One region of the Paenibacillus rhizoryzae genome, then DNA from elsewhere that is predicted to be linked to it. Evidence: riboswitches for the same ligand, from Rfam matches in the RefSeq annotation. Region 1 holds a riboswitch; the other holds the start of a gene.

The links. A riboswitch is a leader RNA that binds a small molecule or an ion and turns the genes downstream of it on or off. The one in region 1 is predicted to bind cobalamin.
Region 2: it holds a riboswitch for cobalamin, as region 1 does, so the genes downstream of both, AC6ESO_RS25960 (energy-coupling factor transporter transmembrane component T) here and AC6ESO_RS11845 (ABC transporter substrate-binding protein) in region 1, are expected to answer to the same signal.

What each region holds. Positions count from the first base shown of each region.
Region 1 is NZ_JCAALT010000003.1:604,953-616,368, forward strand. Features, by position in the region: gene AC6ESO_RS11810 (MFS transporter) at 1-700, opposite strand, end outside; gene lepB (signal peptidase I) at 895-1,446, shown strand; gene AC6ESO_RS11820 (DUF4184 family protein) at 1,449-2,453, shown strand; gene AC6ESO_RS11825 (DUF3889 domain-containing protein) at 2,522-2,863, shown strand; gene AC6ESO_RS11830 (heavy metal-binding domain-containing protein) at 2,919-3,230, shown strand; gene AC6ESO_RS11835 (rhodanese-like domain-containing protein) at 3,376-3,684, shown strand; gene AC6ESO_RS11840 (heavy metal translocating P-type ATPase) at 3,815-6,031, shown strand; cobalamin riboswitch at 6,074-6,336, shown strand; gene AC6ESO_RS11845 (ABC transporter substrate-binding protein) at 6,512-7,513, shown strand; gene AC6ESO_RS11850 (FecCD family ABC transporter permease) at 7,515-8,555, shown strand; gene AC6ESO_RS11855 (heme ABC transporter ATP-binding protein) at 8,552-9,355, shown strand; gene cobT (nicotinate-nucleotide--dimethylbenzimidazole phosphoribosyltransferase) at 9,460-10,518, shown strand; gene cobU (bifunctional adenosylcobinamide kinase/adenosylcobinamide-phosphate guanylyltransferase) at 10,560-11,183, shown strand; gene cobS (adenosylcobinamide-GDP ribazoletransferase) at 11,185-11,416, shown strand, end outside.
Region 2 is NZ_JCAALT010000011.1:31,398-42,813, forward strand. Features, by position in the region: gene AC6ESO_RS25935 (helix-turn-helix domain-containing protein) at 1-150, shown strand, start outside; gene AC6ESO_RS25940 (ABC transporter permease) at 343-1,284, shown strand; gene AC6ESO_RS25945 (carbohydrate ABC transporter permease) at 1,292-2,185, shown strand; gene AC6ESO_RS25950 (DUF3502 domain-containing protein) at 2,313-3,866, shown strand; gene AC6ESO_RS25955 (ABC transporter ATP-binding protein) at 3,924-5,345, opposite strand; gene AC6ESO_RS25960 (energy-coupling factor transporter transmembrane component T) at 5,318-6,022, opposite strand; cobalamin riboswitch at 6,315-6,509, opposite strand; gene AC6ESO_RS25965 (tetratricopeptide repeat protein) at 6,596-8,158, opposite strand; gene AC6ESO_RS25970 (MFS transporter) at 8,418-9,650, opposite strand; gene AC6ESO_RS25975 (GTP-binding protein) at 9,693-11,416, opposite strand, start outside.

The sequences.
Region 1 (11,416 bases):
ACATCGTGATAAACAGTACACAGTGAGCCAGAATAGACAGCGTCGATACTTGGATGAGTGAAGGTGTTCGAACGACTTCACGCAGATGCTGCAGTGAGATAGGCGGTCGTTCTACCCCCTCGCGCGGCTCCTTAACGGCAAAGGAGAGCAGAAAACCGGCGATGCCGAGTCCGATCCCTGCGATAAAAGCGGCATTCCAGCTGTAAGCGCCGGCGAGCCAGCCGCTCAAGGTCATTCCGATTAATTGGCCGGAAACGGTCATGAAGCTGATATTACTCATTGCTTTCGTTGCTTCGGAAGAGGCGTAATAGGCTGCATACAATACAGTGAACGCTACCCATGCAGAAGCGCAAACGCCTGACATCATTCGTCCCGCTAACGGCCACAGCCAGGAGCCGGGAATCGTGAACAATACACAGCTTAATGCACCGCTGACCATGCCCAGCATCAGGAATGGCTTTCGCTTATGAAGCTTATCGGAAGCGAGTCCGAGCGGGAAACGAACGAGCATCTGCGTGAAACCGTAGCTGCCAAGCACGATGCCGATCAGTACATCGGCGTACCCGCTGCTTTTCATGAATGGTGGAAGGATCGGGACATAGACATAAAGCGTGGACCAATACAATAAAGTGACAACGATGAAAATAACATGGTCGGAGCGCGTAGTAGGTATAAGTGCAGCCTTAGCTTCTGCGGACAATGAAAATTCACTCCTTTGTATAAGTTACATCAATCTCCTAACTTTATCCTACCAGTGCGTGGACGGGCAATGCTTTTTACAAAATGCTGTTTTCAAAGAAACTATTTGATGGTTAAAATCGTAATATGTTATAGGCAGTTTAACTAGAAAAAGAACGACGAAACCGATACTGTACGAGTAGGAAGGAGAAGGAAATGGAGAAACCAGAGGTTACACCTACACCTAATAAACGGTGGGCGAGAGAGATAAGGGACTGGATTCTCACGTTAGGCGTGGCGATGGTAGCCGCACTGCTGATTCAGAACTACGCATTTGCCCAAACGGAAGTAAGAAATATTTCGATGCAAAAAACCTTAGTTGAAGGTCAACGGCTAATCGAGGACAAAATCAGCTACAGGTTCGAATCGCCGCACCGGGGGGACATTGTCATCATCAATGGTCCCGAAAGTGACAAGCGACTCATTAAACGCGTGATCGGCTTGCCGGGAGATGTTCTAAACATTACCGGTGACGGCCATGTGATTCTTAATGATAAACAATTGGATGAGCCGTACATAAAAGGCCTCACCTTCTCAAACGGGCTGGGAATGCCCTACACCGTTCCGTCTAACACCGTATTCGTAATGGGCGATAATCGAGAAAACAGTCAAGACAGCCGCGTATTAGGCCCTATCGCCTTATCCAGCGTGGAAGGCCGAGCGGTATTTCGTCTATGGCCACTGAATAAGTTCGGCGGGTTGGATTAACCGTGCCTTTTACATTTGCACACCCGCTCTTTGCGGTTCCATTAAGACGAATAAAGCCAACATGGGTAAGCGTTACGGGACTTATCCTGGGAAGCATGTCGCCTGATATGGAGTATTTTGTAGCTATGGAGCCCTATGAGAGTATTGGACATTCCATAGTAGGTTTTCTGGTTCAAGGTTTGCCCTTATGTTTAGCCATCGCATTCGTGTTTCATCTCATGATCAAGCCGGTGCTGCCGAAGTTTCTTCCGTCGTTCGGGAGAATGGACCAGTTTGTCAAAAGCATGTGCGTGGACTGGAAGTTAGATTCGGTGCGCGCGTGGATTGTGTTTCTCAGTTCCTTATTCATTGGTTATTGGACCCATATGTTCATGGATGCTTGGACACATGAAGGCGGTATTTTTGTCAAGACGTTCTCATTCCTGCGCGGACATCATAACGGAGAGCCATTATATGCACGGCTGCAGATTGACTTCTCGTTGGTGGGGCTGTTTATACCGGGGCTGATGCTCTTGTATCGATACTTTCGCTTCTTAGGCATGACACGGTCAACGGTTAAAGAAAAGCTCGCAGCTCCAAGCACGAAAATTGCCTTATGGTTAGTGATGCTCGCCATAACAATGATTACTTACAAGCTCAAAACGATCGTTATCCACAGGCATGATTTCGTCAGTCTCGTCGTTGTGGCACCATTGTCTTCGTTATTATTCGGATTCTATGTGGCTTCACTGCTCTATTGGGCCGTGAAGAAGCAGAAATTGTGGCATGCGCTCGGGTCACTTGCACTAATCGTTGCGGCTATTCTTGCGCTCAGAGTCGGTTCCAACCTAAGAGACACTTTATTCACAGACGGTATCCCTTATAAGTTTATTCATCCGCCTAAGGGAGTGTTTGATCCGCTCTGGAATGGATTTCTATGGTGCTGGAGTGCCGCGCTGCTGCTATCATGTCGGATTTTGATAAGAAGTCAGCATGTGGTCAAAGATGCATTCCAGTTGAAACAATAAGATTAAGCATGCATGAACGAGCTCGAATTGGGGAATTCTACCATCGCCTAGACTATGGAGGTGGAAGAATGAGACCATTAATTATTCTAATGATGACTTGTATGATGTTGTTCTGTGCCGTAACCCCTGTTTCTGCGGAACCGCCGTACGCAAAGTGGGGCAGACTCGCGATGAAGGAAACGATGCACCGCTATCATGCCGAGATCGTGGATTATAAGCATGTCGGGCGCAAAGTGGAGGAAGCGGGCATGATGACGGAAACGTTTCGCATGCTGCTGAACAAAGGCTCCCGCAAGTTCGAAGTGACCGTTCGCATTTGGTTTGAGCAGCATAGCGAGAAAGTCGTTCGTATTCAATTTATGGAAGACGGGAAAGTGGATGGCTTGCCTGCTTTTTCATCCATGATTTGAATCCAATGACTGACTTCTTACGTATGACTCACTATACCGATTGGGAGGGATTTCGATGATAGTAACGACTACGCCTACGATTGAAGGACATCCGATTCAGCAATACCTTGGTGTTGTAACCGGGGAAGCGATTATGGGTGCAAACATAATGCGTGATTTGTTTGCCAGCATTACCGATATTGTCGGAGGACGCTCAGGTGCTTACGAGACGAAGCTGAAGGAAGCGCGTGACGTTGCTTTTAGTGAAATGCAGAGTCAAGCGGCAAGGCTTGGCGCTAATGCACTTGTCGGCATCGACATCGATTATGAGGTCGTACGTGAAGGTATGCTTATGGTTGCAGTCAGCGGGACAGCGGTACGTATTTAACGAAATGGATCGTAGGAGCAGCGTTCGCGGGAAGTAGCGGACGCTGCTCCTTCTTATGTCGTTCTCTGGATGGACATTGGGCCTGCCAGAGGAGTAGAATGCAGGTATAGGTTTGAATATTAGCGCTAAGGAGCGATTGCAGGAAATGGGAGAAATAACGGCAAGTGAACTGGAAACCCGATTGCGGGAAGGCGAGAAACTGAGCGTGATCGACGTTCGGGAACCTGATGAGTGGGAATCCGGCCACATTAAAGAAGCGGTGAGCATCCCGCTCTCCGTCTTCATCGAACGACTCGGGGAATTGAATGATTTCGAGGAACCGCTGTATATGGTTTGCAGAAGCGGCAATCGCAGCGGCAAAGCTTGTGATTATTTGGCTGCGCAAGGGTATGAGGTCGTTAATGTGCTCGGCGGTATGCTGAGCTGGCCGGGTGAAGTGGCTACCGGGGAATAAATTATGGATCAAGAGAGCACTTTCGCGCTTGCTGCGCGAAGGTGCTTTTTTTGTTTATATCATGAGTCGAACAACCCTGCCATATAGTGGAGAGTAGGACAGCTAGTTTGTTTGATTTAGGAGGTTCCTTATGCAGCAGCAACACGGAGACCAAGCGCTTGATTTGCGAATACACGGCATGAGCTGTACAGCCTGTGCAACCCGTATCGAACGGGCTGTCGGCAAGCTGGCGGGCGTATCCGGCGTATCCGTTCATTATGCGGCCAAATCAGCTTACATCACCTTCTCGCCGGAGCAAACGACACCGACATCCATTATAGAACGAATCGGGCAGCTTGGATTTCACGCTTTCCTCTATGGGAAGGATGGTGACGGTACATCTGAACTCGACTCGCTTAAGGTGCGCGTCTTCGTAGCGGTACTCTTCACGATTCCGCTGCTATGGACGATGGTGCATCATTATGCATGGCTGGAAGCCATTCCGGTTCCGTTGATTATTCAAGAGCCGCTGCTTCAGTTTGTGCTTGCGGCAATCGTGCAGTTCTTTATCGGGATGCCGTTTTACTTTGGTGCATTCTATGCCCTTCGAGAACGAACGGCGAATATGGACGTGCTCGTAGCGATTGGGACTACGGCTGCGTTCGCGTACAGTTATATCTCCATGATGACCGGGGGAGCGTTATATTTTGAAACTTCAGCGGTGGTCATAACCGCCGTGCTGCTCGGCAAGCTGCTTGAGGCGTCCGCATCGGAGAGGGTTATGAAGGAAAGCGACAGCTATGCCGCGCTCCAAACCAATGAAGCGATGGTCATTCGCGGTGGCAGCAGGGAGAAAACTTCTCTCGCCAAAGTGAGGATCGGAGATCACCTTATTGCAGCGGTTAACGAACCTCTCCCTGCTGATGGCATCATCGTCGAAGGACATTCGACGATGGATGAATCATTCCTAACAGGAGAGAGCGCACTTGTTGTGAGGTCTGCCGGCGATCAAGTGTACGCGGGTACGATTGTTCGCGGACAAGAGCTGCGAATTCGAGTCACGGCGACAGGGCCGGATACGATGTTAAGCCGGATTGCGGCGTTGACGCGCCAAGCTCAAGCGACGAAGTCTTCGATCGGGCGAAGGGTAGATCGGTTATCGGCTATTTTTGTACCTGTCATGATGCTGCTCTCTATAGCTACCTTGCTTCTCTGGCTAATTTGGCTTGAGCCTGGCAATTGGGGGAAGGCCTCGCTTCATGCGCTGGCTGTTCTTCTAGCCGCGTGTCCGTGCGCGCTTGGTTTGGCAGCGCCGATTTCACTCGTATTGGCCACCGGAAAGCTTGCTCGCCGCGGCATTGTAATGAAGGAAGCTGGCGCGCTGGAGCGTCTGGCTCAATTAGATACAATCGTCCTGGATAAGACGGGGACGTTAACCGAAGGCAAACCTGCGTTAACCGAAGTATCCGCATTATCCGGTTCACCGAGTGCGCTGCTGCGCTTAGCGGCGTCGGCTGAGGCAGACTCCCAGCATCCTTTCGCGGCAGCAATAAAGGCGGCCTCTAAGCGGGCCGGGTTAGTAATCCCGGAATCAACGGCATATCATTCGTTCCCAGGTAAGGGGATTGAAGCTGTCGTGGAGAGTAAGCGGGTTGAAATCGGAAATGCCGGTTTTGCCGCTGAGCGGAACTGGACGATGAACAGGGTTTTGTTAAGCTTCGTCAATCGTAAAGAAGACCTCGGGGAGACGGTCATTTATGCCGCGATAGACGGGGAGTGCGCAGGTGCTTTTGCCTTCACGGATCAAGTGAAGCGCTCCTCAACGGATGCGGTGACCGCGCTGGCAGCCGAAGGGATTCGCATTCTACTTGCCACGGGCGATCATCCGTCAGCAGCTATGAACGTAGCCAGGATCACGGGCATTGCAAAAGATGATGTTCATGCCTCCATGCTGCCGGAGCACAAGGCGGAGCTCATTCGAGAGCTGCAAGCGGAAGATAGAGTCATTGCAATGGCCGGAGACGGCTGGAACGATGCTCCTGCACTTGCGGCCGCAGACGTCGGCATCGCGATGGGCGGCGGTACGGAAGCGGCGCTTCATGCCGGGCATATGACACTGCTTCGTTCGCGTCTGACAGGCATCTATGAGGCGTTTCAAATCAGTAGGCTGACGGTACGCAATATCCGTCAGAATCTAGGTTTTGCGCTGCTGTATAACTCCATTGTGATCCCATTTGCAGCAGTGGGCGGCATAGAGCCGTGGATGGCCGGAACAGCTATGGCACTCAGCTCGGTTTCGGTCGTATTTAATGCATTGCGTTTAAACGGCCAAATGAATCGATTTCTTCGGAAACGAGGCCAAATATAGACATCTTAAATAGGTGATGGTATATTTACTCAAGCACAATTTCATAGTTTAGGAACAGGTGCTAAGCGTATGCGGTCGATTCCATCATTTGAAGAATCGCGCAAGCTTAGCTTAAAAGGGAAGACCGGTGCAATGCCGGCACGGACCCGCCACTGTAAGAAGCGTCGATATTGGGATGGAGGTATGCTCGTCCATCTGCAGTCGACAATGCATCAATACGAAGTCACTGAACGATGGGATCGTTTGGGAAGACGTTGATGACAGAAGCTTCAAGTCAGGATACCTGCCTGTTCGGAATGAACGCTACCTACGAGGACTTAGGGAGGTGTTGGAGATGGGCAGTTTCGTATTGCCCGCTGATGTTCTACGGAACGTAAGCATTTCTGACGCTCAAGTCGGAAATGCTTTTTTTTGTGTCATTTTAGAATGACAGCCGGTTCTTCTTGTACGCAATTATAAAATAGGGAGAGTATGACTCAAATGAAATCAAAATTAATGCCGTTAACTAAAATCGCGTTATTAGTAACCATGGCTGCGCTGCTGCTGATTACAGCTGCTTGCGGTACGAAGGAAAATAACGGAACTCAAGCTGCCACTGAGGGTAATGCTGTCAACACAGCTGATCAAAATCAAACGACAAATAATGCGGCACAACATTCGGTCTATCCGCTGACGTTGAAGGATGTAACGGGTACAGAGCTTACGTTCCAGTCGGCACCTGCTCGTATTGTTTCGCTGCTGCCTAGTGAGACGGAAATCGTCTATGCGGTAGATGCAGGGACTTCTCTGGTTGCCGTGGATAATTACTCCAACTATCCGAAGGAAGCGGAGAGTCTGCCGAAGATCGGCGACATGGACGCCGATATTGAGAAAATCGTTTCGCTTAAACCAGACCTTGTCCTCGCCTCCTATACAATGGGAAAAGCCGTTGTCGATAAACTTCGCTCTCTCCAAATTCCGGTGTTTGCAACAGATCCTAAGACGTATGATGCGGTCATGGAGAAGGTGAAGCAGATCGGTGAAATTTTGGATAAGAACGATCAAGCCGCACAGGTTACGGCTCATATGGAGCAAGTTAGAGAACAGGTTGTTAATACCGTTAAAGATGCACCGAAAAGGAATGTGTACTTGGAATTCGCACCGGGCTGGACAGTCGGTAAAGGAGAGTTTCTGGATGAACTCATTACTCTCGCCGGCGGTGTTAACATTGCAAGTGAGCAGGGCTGGTACGAGATTGATCCCGAGTCAGTCGTGAAATCGAATCCGGATCAGATTATCTATGCTTCCATGACGCTTGCTGAAGGGGAGAAGAATCCAATCCTAACCGGAATTGAGACTAGACCGGGCTGGGCAACAATTAATGCCGTTAAGAACAAGCAAGTGTTTGAAGTTGATCAGGATCCGTTGACCCGTGTCGGACCTAGACTTGCCGATGGGCTGCTGGAGGTAGCGAAGAAGCTGCATCCGGATCTGTTCAAGTAAGATGAGAAAAAAGCTTTATGTTTATGGAGGAGCAGCGATGCTCCTTCTTGCCGTATCTGTCGTCGTCAGTTTGTCTATCGGCTCATCCAGATTGCCATTGCTGCGCGTTTGGGGAATTCTGATTCATCAACTGCCATGGATGGAAGATCCGAATGGTCTCTATGATGCCAGCGATATTGCCATTGTGACACAGCTGAGATTATCCAGAGTCGTATTGGCCATGCTTGTCGGATCTTGTTTGGCGCTTGCCGGTTCCGGGTTTCAAGGTGTGTTGCGTAATCCACTGGCCGATCCATTTACACTAGGTGTCGCAACAGGGTGTTCGGTAGGCGCGGCATTCATGATCGTATTTGGTTATCAGACGGTAATCGGTTTATGGACTGTCCCTCTGGTCGCGTTCACAACAGGAATGATTACACTCGTTATTGTATTTGCACTCTCGCGAGCAAGAGGTGCGATTAACGTCGAGACGCTAATCTTGTCCGGAGTAATCGTTCAAGCGTTCCTTGGCGCTTTCGTGACGTTCATGGTGTCGATGTCTCAAGGCGTTATTAACGAAGCCTTATTCTGGCTAATGGGCAGTCTTAGCGCACGGAGCTGGGAGCATGTCCGGTTGATCGTACCGTTTCTCATTGTAGGGCTGCCGGTGATGATTCGTTATGGGCAGCATCTCAACTTATTCGTGCTGGGTGAGCGGCATGCCGCGCATTTAGGTGTAAACGTTGAGCGTACGAAGCTGATTGTTCTTATCGTTTCTACTTTACTGACGGCTGTTGCGGTTTCGATTGCCGGTGTAGTAGGATTCGTAGGGCTAGTCGTGCCTCATCTCCTGCGCCTCCTTGTCGGTCCTGATTATCGCTTGATTATTCCGCTGTCTGCCGTAGGTGGTGCTATTTATCTCCTATGGGCGGATACGCTCGCTCGGACAGCACTCAGCCCGAAAGAAATTTCGCTTGGCGTCGTGACGGCGCTTATCGGTGCACCGTTCTTTGCCTATCTGCTCTATCGGCGCAAGGTGCTGCAGGGAGGGTCGCAGGCATGATCGAAGCAAGGCGATTATCCAAAATAATTGCGGACAAGCAAATTCTGCGCGAGATTAGTTTCTCGATGCGGGAAGGTCGTATGTACGGCATTATCGGTCCCAATGGCGTCGGTAAATCTACGTTGCTGCAGCTGCTAACAGGAATGGAACCGCCGACTTCCGGCGAAGTGCGGTTGAGGGAGCAGGCTGTTGCCGCGTATAAGCGCAAGGAATTGGCGAAATGGGTCGCCGTGCTGCAGCAAGGCGGACTTCCGGCGGTTGGTTTTACGGTTCGAGAGGTAGTCACGATGGGGCGTTTTCCCTACCAGAATTGGCTGGGTGAGGAAACCTCCGGCAGCGGTGATGTGGTCGACGAAGCACTTGGAGCCATGGGACTGCTTGAACTGCAGCATCGACGGATCGATCAGCTTAGTGGAGGCGAGCGTCAGCGCGTTGCATTGGCAAAAGTGATGGCGCAGGAGCCGGAGCTGCTGCTTCTCGATGAACCGACCACTTATCTGGATATCGGCTATCAGGTACAGCTGCTGGATACGGTGAAGAAGTGGCAGCGCGAGCGGGGACTTACAGTAATTGCTGTATTGCATGATTTGAATTTGGCTGCGCATTACTGCGATGAATTGCTCGTACTACATAATGGAGGCATAGAAGCTTTTGGGCCTCCTTCGGAAGTCATTCGGCCTGAGCTCATTCTAACGGTATTTGGCGCCAGATCCATCGTACTGCCGCATCCGGATACCGGCGTACCCCAAATATTACTGCAATCAGGCGTGCAACCGAGGGAATACGTTCGAGGCGAATGACAATCGTTTCGCCACCTTGCGAAGCTCCCAGCGCCTGATCAATTCCATGACGTTGTAAAGCCGATATTTTAATCGTAAAGGGTATTGGAAAAGGAGAGTTTAGCATGAAAAACGAAATTTATTTAACGGGGTTAATTGAACGGATTCAGCCACTATACGTGGAGCATATGGAAGCAGCGCAGCTGCATTTGGACAATTTGACGAAACCGCCGGGCAGCTTGGGAAAGCTGGAGGAAATCGCGAAGCAAATAGCTGGCATATCTGGTGAAATCACGGCTGATTTATCGAAGCGTGCGGTTATTGTGATGGCTGGTGATCATGGTGTATGCGAAGAAGGAATTAGTGCTTTTCCCGCTGAAGTAACACCTCAAATGGTATTGAATTTTCTCTCGGGCGGTGCATGTGTGAACGTACTTGCCAGAGGTGCTGGTGCTGATGTGTTCTGCGTGGATATGGGCGTGAATGCGGATTTGGAACATCCGTCATTGATTGCCTGCAAAACCCGTAAGGGCACTGCGAACATGACAAAAGAGCAGGCGATGACGCGCGATGAAGCGGTCGCGGCTATTATAGACGGCTTTCATTTGACGGAAAAGCTTGCTGCGGACGGCTATCGCATGTTCGCAACGGGCGAAATGGGGATTGGCAATACGACGGCAAGCGCCGCGCTCTGCGCGGTGCTCGGCAGCATGACGGCAGATGAGGCGGTTGGACTTGGTACCGGCATCAACGAAGAGCGGCGTTTGCATAAGGTCGATGTGGTCAAGCGGGCGCTCGCCTGCAACGCGCCTACTTCGAGCGATCCGATCGGTACGCTGGCAAAAGTGGGCGGACTTGAGATTGCCGGATTGGTCGGCGTCATTCTCGGCGCCGCCGCCAATCGCTGCCCGGTTATCATTGATGGTTTTATCTCTTCGGCAGCGGCGCTTGTGGCAGCCTCGATTGCACCGCAATCGGCGGCATTTATGATCGGCTCACATCTCTCGCAAGAGCAAGGACACCGCAAGCTGCTCGCGCAGATCGGCCTATCGCCGATGATTCATTTGGATATGCGGCTTGGCGAGGGGACGGGGGCCGTGCTTTGTTTCCATTTTGTCGATGCGGCACTTCGTATAATGCGGGAAATGGCTACGTTCGAGAGCGCCGGTGTTTCCCGCGAGTAGCTGCCTTATAGCAATTGGTGGAACGAGAGGTAGGGGAGAACATGGCGATATTCATTACCGGCGGTGCACGGAGCGGGAAGAGCGGCTTTGCCGAAGCGTACGCGATGAAGCTGGCTAAGCGGGGCATCTATGTCGCCACATCTCAGATATGGGATGAGGAGATGAAGGAACGGACCGATCACCATCGGGATTCGCGCGAGCGGTCAGGGTTTGCTTGGCAAACGATTGAGGAGCCTTATGATGTGGCGGAGCTGTTGGTAAAGCTCGAGGCGGAAGCGGTAGTTGCGGGAGAAGGGCGAGACCATGGCCATGGGCGTCCGGCCGTTATTATCGATTGTCTTACGCTGTGGTTGACGAATCAGATGCTTCGACTAGGTGAATTCGATGCGAATGATGGAGAATCATATCGCTATGATTCCGGCGCGCTCTCAGCGGAGGTTAATCGACTTGTTGAGGCTGTTTCCGGATACAAGGGTCCGCTGCTGCTCGTTACCAATGAGGTAGGCAGCGGGATCGTGCCGACTTATCCGCTCGGACGTCAATTTCGCGACGAGGCGGGGCGAATGAACCGCAAGCTGGCTGCTTGCGCAGAGCAAGCATTGCTAGTGGTGGCCGGAATCCCGCTTGATTTGAAGGCGCATGCCTTTGACCTGGGGGAGGATTAGCATGCTTAGCCGAATACTGAAAGAACAGCTACAAGCTGCTGGAACCGCGTTTCAATTGCTGACGAGAATTCCGGTACCTGTCGTGATCCCGTTCACGCCGGAGGTACTTGCGCGAAGCGTCATCTACTATCCCGTTGTTGGTGCGGTGATCGGCGGAGTTGTGGCGTTGGCTGGCATGCTGCTTCATGAATCAGTGCCAGCGATGCCGTCTGCCGTTATTCTGCTCGCGGTCT
Region 2 (11,416 bases), on a different contig from region 1:
AGAGAACTGCTGGAACACAAGAATCAAAGTGTATACGAGATTATGGATCAAGCCGGATTCGCAAATCAAAGCTACTTCTTTAAGCTGTTTAAGAAAAAGATCGGTTGTACACCCGGCGAGTATCGGTTGAAAAAATCGATTGGGCGATAGCTTTATGTTTAAAGGCCAACCGCTTTGGTTGGCCTTTTATCGTGTCATTCACGAATTGTAGGAGTAAAACACAAAAAATACAGTTCAAAACGCCACTAATACCCTGATTGTGCACTAGATACGATAGGGTCAAAACAGCAATAATGAGGGCAACAACCAAGAACCAATTACGCAGGAAAGGGGTTAAGCAATTTGGATAACGGATTGGGGAAACGGATCGCGAACGAATGGCGCCACTTCAAAAAAAATCACGAATTGTTTACGCTTGGCATCCCAGGAGTCATCTATATTCTCATTTTTGCTTATCTACCGATGATCGGCATTATTATGGCATTTAAAAATTTCCACTACGACAAAGGGATGTTCGGCAGCGAATGGATCGGCTTTAAGAACTTCGAGTTTTTTTTCGTATCTGAATATGCCATTCGCATTACGCGCAATACGGTGCTGTATGAGATCGGCTACATCTTCTTTACAACCGTGTTCGCGCTTCTCTTCGCGGTATTATTGAACGAAATCTCTCGTAAAGCGGTGAAGGTGTATCAGACTGCTTTGTTCCTCCCCCACTTCTTATCTTGGGTCGTCGTGTACTATATTGTGTTCACCTTGCTCGATATTAACAACGGCATACTAAACAAGCTGCTCGAAATGGTGGGCTTGCAGACGCATGATTGGTATATGGAAGCCGGCCCTTGGCCGTACATATTGAACATCGTCGCGCTTTGGAAACGTATCGGCTTCAGTGCGCTGGTCTATTACGCCGGTATTATTGCCATCAATCCCGAATATTACGAAGCTGCCAGAATCGATGGGGCCACACGCTTTCAAATCGCCCGTAAAGTCACCATCCCGATGATCATGCCATTAATTATGATCTTGCTCATCTTGGCGATCGGCGGGCTTATCTCCGGAGACTTCGGCTTGCATTACTTTGTGCCAAATGGCGGCTTGGCCGGCATGACCTACCCGACAACCGACATTATCGATACTTACGTTTACCGGGCGCTGACCAAAATCGGAGATGTCGGCATGGCTACAGCAGTCGGCTTGTTCCAATCCGTAGTTGGACTGATCCTCGTTCTAAGCGCTAACCTATGGGTCAAAAAAATAAATCCGGAAAATTCATTGTGGTAGGTGGATCATGATCAGGACAGGGCCTAAAGTATCCTACGTCGAAATTGGGATCAATATCTTGTTTGTTCTCGTCACACTGTCGATGGTTGTACCGTTTCTGCTCGTAATCGCAATCTCGTTAACGAGTGAAGAGTCGATTATTACCCAGGGCTATCATTTGATTCCTCACCAATTCAGCACGGACGCCTACCATTATATTTTCAGATCACCCATGATCTTGATCCAAGCTTACTGGGTCACCATTATGACGACGGTTATCGGTACGTTGGCTAGTTTAGCTCTCACATCCATGACGGCTTACGTCGTGTCCCGTAAAGACTACCGTTACGTGAAGCCGATGACGTTCTATATCTTCTTTACCATGCTGTTCAGCGGCGGGCTGGTTCCTTCCTATATCTTAATGACGCAGTACCTCCACCTGAAGGATACGATGTGGGCGCTTATTCTTCCAGGGATGCTGTCTCCCTTCTACATCCTAATTATGAAAGGCTTCATCGGCGAGATCCCGAAGGAGCTCATTGAGTCCTCGAAGGTGGATGGAGCCAGCGAATGGCGGATTTACTTCCAGATGATCTTACCGCTATCTAAGCCAGCGCTCGCTACACTAGGCCTGTTTATCTCGTTTAACTACTGGAATTCATGGTTTCCGGCGATGCTCTACATTAACAGCGAGAAGCTCGTTCCGATTCAGCTGCTGCTTACGCGAATGATGAGTACCATCAATTTCTTAACCACTAGCTCGCAGTTTATGAGTGGTCTGCATATCGATACCAGCAAATTTCCCAACTTATCCGCGAGGATGGCAATGACGGTGCTGGCAGCGGGTCCGATGATGTTTATCTTCCCGTTTTTTCAGAAATATTTTGTCAAAGGCTTAACTGTGGGTTCCTTGAAAGGTTGACGTCCGTAATCAAGTCTTCGTCGGTTGACTCCACGAGAGGGGGTACAAGAATCACAGTTAGATAGTAAGATGCTGGGGCAGGGTTGATTCAATGTGCGAAACAATCACTTGGGAGGGTACGCTAAACATGAAAAAGAAAGCCTTTCTTAAATTAGTATTGGCCAGTATGCTAATCTTATTGCTTGCAAGCGCTTGCAGCGGCAATAAGAACAATGAATCTAACACGTCAACGAATGAGCCGGCAACGACAACGAACACGGAATCCACTACTTCAGAGACAACTACCAATGAGCCGGCAGAGCCTGAGAAAGAAGAACTGCCGCCCGTAGAATTGACCTATTATATTCCCCAACCTGAATTGCAGCCGGATCTTGCTTCGGTCGAAGCAGCCGTAAACGAGTATATCAAGCCGAAAATCAATGCGACCGTTAAACTGCTGCCGATTACGTTCGGTGATTATGATCAGAAGATGAATACAATCGTCTCCGCCGGTGAAACGTTCGATATGATGTGGACGTCGAACTGGTCCTTCAACTACGAGAACAATTCACTTAAAGGCGCATTCAAAGACCTAGAATCGCTTGTCACCGCGTATGCACCTGATTTCGTCAACAGCCTGCCGAAAGCGGCGATTGAAGGAGCACGAAACTCGCAAGGTAAATTGTACGCCATTCCTAACTATCAAATTATTGCGCAAGGCGGCGGCTTCGTCGTTCAGAAGGAAATGGCCGACAAGTACGGCCTAGATATTAGCACAATCAAAACGTATAAGGACTTGGAGCCGTTCCTGGAGAAAGTCAAAGCCGGTGAACCGGATAAAATTGCATTTGGTTCCAGATCGAACACCTTCGTTCCTTATATGTATGGCTTTGACGGACTTGCCGGCGTTGAATACAGAACCGGCGATCCAAACTATAAGCTTGAATATGTGCTGGAAGCACCGGAATATTTGGCTCATCATCAATTGCTGCATGATTGGTTCAAGAAAGGTTATGTCAATAAAGACGTAGCCACGGCTACTTTCGCTGACTATCAGAAAGCAGGCAAAATCGTTGCTTTCTACGAGTGGACGCTCAAGCCGGGCGGCGAAATCGAGATGAAACAAAACATGGGCGGCAAAGATGTCGTCTTCATCCCCATGTATGAACCTAGGTTTAGCGGTGTTCAGCCGACAATGACAGCGATCAGCAACACCTCCAAAAACCCGGAGAGAGCGATGATGTTCCTCAATCTGGCGAATACGGATCCGGTATTGTTCAATCTCCTCGCCTTCGGTGTTGAAGGCAAGCATTATGATAAACTCGATGCCACTCATATCAAGGTCAAGACAGACGGCGGCTATGCTCCGAACGTAGCATGGGCAATGGGTAACGTTACAATCGGTTACTTGCTGGAAGGCCAATCGGACGATACTTGGCCGAAAACAATCGAGCTTAATAACTCGGCTATGGTACCGGAAATTTGGGGCTTCCAATTCAACCAAGAGCCGGTTAAGACGGAATTGGCCAACATGGACGCCGTTTACAAAGAGTACGAAGCCGCGGTCACGACAGGCGCAGTTGATCCAAACGAATACATTCCTAAGCTGGTTGACGCCATGAAGAAAGCCGGCTCCGCGAAAGTAATCGAAGAGAAGCAGAAACAGCTGGACGAATGGTTGAAAGCCAAAGGCAAGAAGTAAGCATTTAGCGTGATCGTCGTGAATAAGAAGCCTGGGATCTTTGTATCCCGGGCTTCTTTATTGCGCATTTTCTATTGTGTCGCGGTCGGATACGGCCGACACCATCCCGTGATCCTCGTAGCTGGCACAGAACTCAATATCATGGCTGACCATCACAATAGCCGTTCCCTGCCGCGTCAGATTGAGCAAGATTTCCGCTAGTTCCAGCTTAAAATGTGCATCTAATCCCTTGGTCGGTTCATCTAACAGTAGGATGGCCGGCTTCAGAAGCAGCACTTTAGCAAGAGCTGCCTTCTGTTGTTCGCCTCCGGACAGATCATAAGGGTGCCGCTGCAGCAAATCCTGCAAACCGCATAAATCCGTCACGTAACGGACGCTCTCTTGGATCCCTTCCGGCTTTCCTTGGAGCAGCACTCGTCCGCGATAGGGCTTGCGCAGCCCCGCCATTAGCGATAGCGTGGTCGTCTTCCCTGTACCGTTACCGCCAACAATCGCATAGATTTCTCCCGGGTATACTTTTACGTGCAAACCCTTTATGATGTCGGAAGCATTTTTGTCGTATTTAAACCAAAAGCCATCTACTTCTATAACTGACTTTTGTCTGGTAGGTACCACGGCTTTCTCTGCGATATGCCTCTTGTAACTCCTTGTCTCAGCGAGTGTATGCAGAAATTCTCGCCCTTCCCGAACGGTCATCGGACAAGGTAGAATATTGTCGATTTTTGCATATATTCGCACAAAGGAAGGCATGGCATTGAACATAGAATGGTCCAATGCAAGAAGCCTTAAGCCCACCTCTGTTGGTGCGCCAACAGTGAGGATAGAGCCATGGTCCATAACGACGTCCGTATCTGATAGAGGAAATACGTCTTCAAGCCGGTGCTCCGAGAGGATGATGGTGACGCCAAGTTCGCGGTTGATCTTGGCGAGGGTGGCCAGAAATTCCGCGGCAGCAATGGGATCCAGCTGACTTGTAGGCCCGTCCAAAATGAGGGCCTTAGGCTGCATGGCCATGATGGAAGCCAGGTTGAGCAGCTGTTTCTGCCCGCCGGAGAGTTCGGTTACCGGTTTATGAAACCAGTCCTGAATGCCGAAGAAGCTGGCCATTTCCGCGACACGACGCCGGATCTCCGAGGTGCTGCAGCCCAGGCTTTCGAGTCCAAAAGCCAGCTCATGCCATACCTTGTCCGTTACGATCTGATTGTCAGGCGACTGCAGGACATAGCCGATTTGAGCGACTTGCTCGCGCCTGTCTAAAAGAGGGAGAGGCGTCCCTTGAAATCGAATTTCCCCGCTTCGGCTGCCGTGAGGGGTAAGGTCGGTTTTCAAGTGACGGAGCAGCGTGGATTTGCCGCAGCCGGATTGTCCGTAAATCAGCACAAACTCACCTTGCCGGATCGTTAACGATAAATCGTCTAAGGCTTTCTTCTCCGAGCCGGGGTAAGCGAACGTTAAATGTCGGATTGCGAAAGCTTCCATTTCCTGTCCTCCCAACTATTAATCATCAGCGGTACTGCGCATAATACGGCGTAGGCCAGAAATAAACTTAAGCTGAACGCCGACACATCGACGCCTCGCATAGAAGGAAAGTACCTAAAATACAGTCCTTTTGCCATTCCACCGGCGATCAAATATACACCTAGCGCTGCGATGCCGCTCACCGCGATTCGGTCGCGGCGGTCAAACAAAAAGAGGGAGAAGGCGGTTCTTCCCTTTAAGCCATAGCCTCTGCTCTTCATGGAGTCTGCCGATTCGATGGCGTTCTCCAGCATCCAGGTCACCATGATCGACAGAATTCGAATGCCGTGCCTGACTCTAATGAAGAGGCTGCCGTTAGTCACATCTCTGCCGATACATTTCTGGGCATGAGACACCACGGCAAGCTGCGCCTTAAACTTTGGAACAAAACGCAGCACCATCGAGAAAATGAGCGACAGGACCGGAATGACAGTGCCGAAGAGGTAGATAAACTTATCCGAGGTCATGACCGCGTTATAACACGAGAACCAGCTAATGACCGTTACAAACATCGCGGCTGCCGCAATGCCGTAAGTGATCGATTCCAGCGTCAAAGGATTGCCGCTATGCAAATACGTTAAGATCGTGACTCCCTCGTGATTGAACGCGGGATTGATGAAGGCTGTAACCAGCAGCAAGGGCAGCTAAGCAGGCCGGATGCATGAACACCATAGCAAACAGGATGACTAGTGCAAAGTACAGAAAATTGACGATCGGATGATAGCTGGAGAAGGCGTCCTTCATGGCTTTCCACCGCCGGTTGTATCATAGGTGTCGCCTACATCGCGACCCAAATCGCATGTATACACCCACTCGGTTTCTCTGTTCGGAACAACAAAAAGCCCCTGATTCATAAGAATCAAGGGGCAGCCGGCGTCGGCAACTATAATAAAGACAACAAAAAAGCACCGCCTCCATCATCCGTAGAGTCTGTGAAATCCAATCAAGGCAGGTCTCCTGGCTATGCGTCAACGCTTCTCTATGCCTTCCCGGCTCATATAGGCCAGTGGCAAATCCTAGATCAGCTCTTCATTTACAGTGGCGGGACCGCGCCGGATTCTCACCGGACTTCCCTATTAAGCAGCGCCTATCTACTAAGCGTGCACCTTGATTGTTCTATTCAATTGCTATTCATACTATAGAAGATCCATGCTTTTGTCCATCAGGCCAAACAAAAGGGCAACCGCGAGGGCTACCCTTCTTTATTCAACCTACTCTTCTGCTGTCAGAGCTTGCAACAACGCCAAGGCATCCTCATGCTCAGGCTCCAGAACGAGCGCCTCGCGCAAGTAGGCCATCGCCGCTTCCTTATCTCCCAGTTCATAGCTGCATATGGCCAGACAGAATAAGACAGTCGGGACAGACTCCTCTTCATCGGTTTCAATCGATAAGCTCAGGAACTCCTTCGCGTCATCGTAGAACTCCATCTCGAACAGCAACAGCCCGGCATCAAGCGCCAAATCATAACGCTGCTCCATCACATAGAATGACGACCACATGATGTGTATGCCATTTTGAATATCCATCAGTTCTTCTTCGCCTGCCTCAGGCAGCAGAGCCGAAATCCGTTTCGTGCTCTGGATAAAGAACTCCGCGTCGTATCCGCCGAGCCGCCAGAAGGCCAAAATTTGCTGCAGCCCCATCGTGCCCAAATGCGGATCGACCCACTCCTTCAAACTGAAGAACTCATCAGGTCCGAATCGATCAACAAACCGCCGAAAAGCCAATCTGGTGTTGGCATACCGCATTGGCGATTCCAACATAAGAATGCAGCCGACATTAATCGCGTTGTAATGATGCTCTTTCGTAAAGAGCGACAATGCGCCCCGCTGCTCCAGCACATGTTGAATCGCATGATAGTTTGCCGTTAACGAGAAGCTGCCGTGATGAAAGAATTCCGGCGGCTCCGCAAGATCCCAGTGCTCCAGCCGGTGATCGCCTTTATCCGCCGTGATCAGCAGAAACCCTGCCTGTGACAGCCGTTGGAGCCGATCCAAGCAGGTCAACCCGGCTACCGGGAACAGGATATAAGAATCATCAAGCTCCTTCACATACATCTGGATGAGATCGTGATACGGGTACGTTGCTGCTTGGTACTCCGGAGCCGGGCGATTCACGTAATTCAGCTTCATATGTTTGATGGTTTCTGACGTTGTAAGCTCTTTGAGATTATCCGGAAACTCGACGCTGATATCGCACTCATAGACCTCGCCATCACTGACATAAATCAACTCTTGCGGGATGACATCGAAGAAATAATTCGCGACGATCAGCAGCGGCTGCTTCAGGTCACCCGGACGTACCGTAGTTTGCGCTACAGCCAGATGCACCTCTGTATCCTGTACCGCGTCAAACCTTGCGAAGTCCAGCACGCCCTCTTGAATGAACGGCTGCATAGCGGGATGATTCTGCCAAGCCAATACGTTCTTCGCTGCCAAGTCGGTCATTACGTACCGGAAAGGCGGCAGCTCAATACCGGCGTAATCGCGCAGCTCGCACAGTTTATGCAAGGTGTGAAAGGCGAGGCGTCCCGCACCCGCACCTAGTTCAATGATCGTTACCGGTTCAGTAAGATCCCCTGTGCCGGCGCGGTCTTGAAGAAATCCGAAAATCATCTCCGCGTAAGAAGTAGCCATCATCGGATTACTCGATATATATTGCGGGACTTGGTCATTGTTCCAAGCCTTCATGCCTTCTTCTTCATAATAGTTGCGCTGCAGCTCCCATATCGGTGCTTCGCTGAAACGAAACTGTTGTCGTTTATTGTCTGCCATTGCTTGTAAACCTGCTTTCTGTGTCACTACTCAAAAATGATTATGGACGAAAGTATAGTCTCATTCACCTTGTCTCATCATAAGGCTTCCGAGGGAGGAGTACCAACAAATGTCGGATTTTAACCGGATACTAAGAAATTTGCTCCCATTACAATGCCCATACGCATGCGGAATATGTAGCTGCCCCTTACGAAAATGGCGAAAAGGACGCCGCAATAGGCGCCCTCCTCCCTGTAATCGGTATGTCGACGTAATGCCATTAGGCATGCAGCTTCTCGTCCTTCGGCAGGAAAATCGCGAGAATGCCGAGCAGCGGCAAGTATGCGCATAGCTTCATCATATATTCGATGCTCGTAGCATCGGCAATCCAGCCAAGAACGGCCGACCCCAAGCCACCGATACCAAACGCCAGCCCGAAGAATAATCCGGATACGAGACCCACTTTGCCGGGCAGCAGCTCCTGCGCGAACACGACAATGATGGAGAACGCCGATGACAGCACGAACCCCGCACAGATACACATCACGCAGGTCCAAAATAAGTCGCAATACGGCAGCAGGAGCGAGAAAGGCGCCGTACCCAGAATCGAGAACCAAATGATATTTTTCCGGCCGTAGCGGTCGGCAAGCGGTCCGCCAAAGAATGTCCCCGCCGCGGCTGCTGCCAGAAACGCAAACAGAAATAACTGCGCATGCTGCACGGAAACCCCGAACGTATCCATGAGATAAAAGCTATAATAGCTGCTCAAGCTGGACATATAAATATGCTTCGATACCACCAGAAAAACAAGGATAACGATGGCCCACGTAATTTGTTTTTGCGATAATCCAATTCTCGAGGCAGCAGCTTTCTTCGCGCTCGATGCCGCTTTCGCCTTGGCCCCCGCAGGACGTAATTGCGGTGCATTATCCCTGTACCAACGCGCGACATAGCTCTGAATCAGAATGGCTGCGATTGCCGCGATGGAGAACCACAAGACGCTGATTTGTCCGAGCGGCACGAAGATCGCCGCACTCATAATGGGTCCAAGCGCACCGCCAATATTGCCGCCAACCTGGAATATCGATTGTGCCAGCCCTCTTTGACCGCCTGCAGCCATATAGGCTACGCGCGAAGATTCGGGATGAAAGATAGCCGACCCGATACCAATCATCATAACCGCAAGCACAATATACGCATACTCAGGAGCTAATGCGAGCGCAACAACGCCCACCAGCGTAAAGCACACTCCGATCGGCAATATATAAGGCCGCGGGCGCTTATCCGCGTACATGCCGACCATTGGCTGGATGACCGCGGCCGTAATGTTCATCGCAAAGGCGATAAACCCGATCTGTTTATAGCTTAAATGCAGCGAGTCGCGCAAGATCGGAAACAGCGCCGTTACGGTGGATTGCATCGTATCGTTCAATAAGTGAACGATGCTGATCGCAAATATAATCGGAAAAACGGTAGCGCCCACCGGAATCGCTTTGGTTAATGCTTTTGCCACGTTGAAGTCCCTCCCCTAATCAAGTTGAAGCCAGCTTGCCGCTTATAATAAATGCATCTTCGCTTCCGCTTCATCCCAAGCGACCGTATACCCATGCCCCTTCGCGCAAAATATCGACGACGAGCTGTACAACGGGTCCGCATCCTTCCGGTAATTCTTCCGCTCGATCACCGCTTGTTCGTTATGACAGCGATCATAACCGCCGAAGACGAAGTGCGCAATCCCTCTGCCATGCGTAAAAGAAGCCAGCTCCGTGCTGTAATCCATGAAAGTAGCGACAGGCACTCTGCCCGTTATGACCGCATGCGCAGCTGTTGTCACAGGCGGCTCGAACACGCCCGAAGCCCGCTGAATATCGGATAACACGCGGCCCATGTAGTCGATTTCCACTTTGATTTTATACTCGTAATAAGGCTCAAGCAGGATGTTCTCCGCCTTCTCCAAACCTTGCCTAAGGGCACGGAAGGTGGCCTCGCGAAAATCCCCGCCGTGTGTATGCTCATTATGGCCGGCGCCCGTCAGCAGCGTCACCCGAATATCGGTGAGCGGCATGCCTGTTAACAGCCCATGATGGTCGCGCTCATAGAGATGGGTTTTCACGAGATTTTGATTGCCGATGCTTAGAGCGTTCGCATGGCATTCGTTCATGAACGTCAAGCCGCTGCCCCGCTCCCCCGGCTCCAGGCGCAAATGCACTTCGGCGTAATGCTTGAGCGGCTCGAAATGGCCATATCCGTTCACGGTCGATGTGATCGTTTCTTTATACAGAATCTCGGGGCTGCCGAAGGAGACGGCGAATTGGAATCGTTCCTTAACGAGCTGCTCCAGCACTTCGAGCTGGATGAGCCCCATCACATGAATGTGGATCTCCTGCAGGCTTTCCTCCCAGATGACATTCAAGGACGGATCCTCGGCATTCAGCACCTGGAAGGCTTTGAGCACATCCTTCACATTCAACGACTCTGCCGCGAAAATCACCTTTGCCGTAAGCGTAGGGACCATGTAGTAGAGCAGCTTATCCGAATAAATGCCCAAGCCTTGCCCCGCCTCGGCGCCTGAAAGTCCGGTCACCGCAAACAAATCACCTGCCGAAACCTGGTCGACCGCTTGCGACTTGCTCCCGTTAATAAGGAGGAGCCGCGTCACTTTCTCGCAAACCTGATCTTCGCCGCTCCCATAACAGAGCTCATCGCGCACCTTCAGCGTACCGCTCAAGGCTTTGATGTAAGTTAAACGTACGCCGTTAGGGTCATGCCGGATTTTATAGACACGTCCCCCGAAAGGCGCTTGCTCGTCATAATTCACTGTAGTCAGCTGATGCAGTTGATCCAGAAATTCGATAACGCCTGTGTCCTGCAAGGCCGATCCGCTTGCACATGGGAAAAGGCGGTGGCCGCGTATTTGATCCTGCAGCGTTCGCAGCCAGAATCCATTGTCCTCCGAACCGGCCAGGAACGTGTCCAATAACGTTTCATCCCGCTCCGCCATCCACTCCAGCAGGGATTCTCCGACTTGGCCGTCTTCTGCGAAATGCCCCGTGATCCTGCACGCATCCGGCGTCAAATGCATGCGAATCTCCTCGAAGATGCGATCTACACCTGCGCCAACCCGATCGATTTTGTTAATAAACAAGAACGTCGGAATGCGATGCTTATGAAGCAGCTGCCACACCGTTTCCGTATGGCCCTGAATGCCTTCAACCGCGCTGATGACGAGGATCGCAGCATCCATCACCTGAACCGCCCGCTCCATCTCCGGCGAGAAAT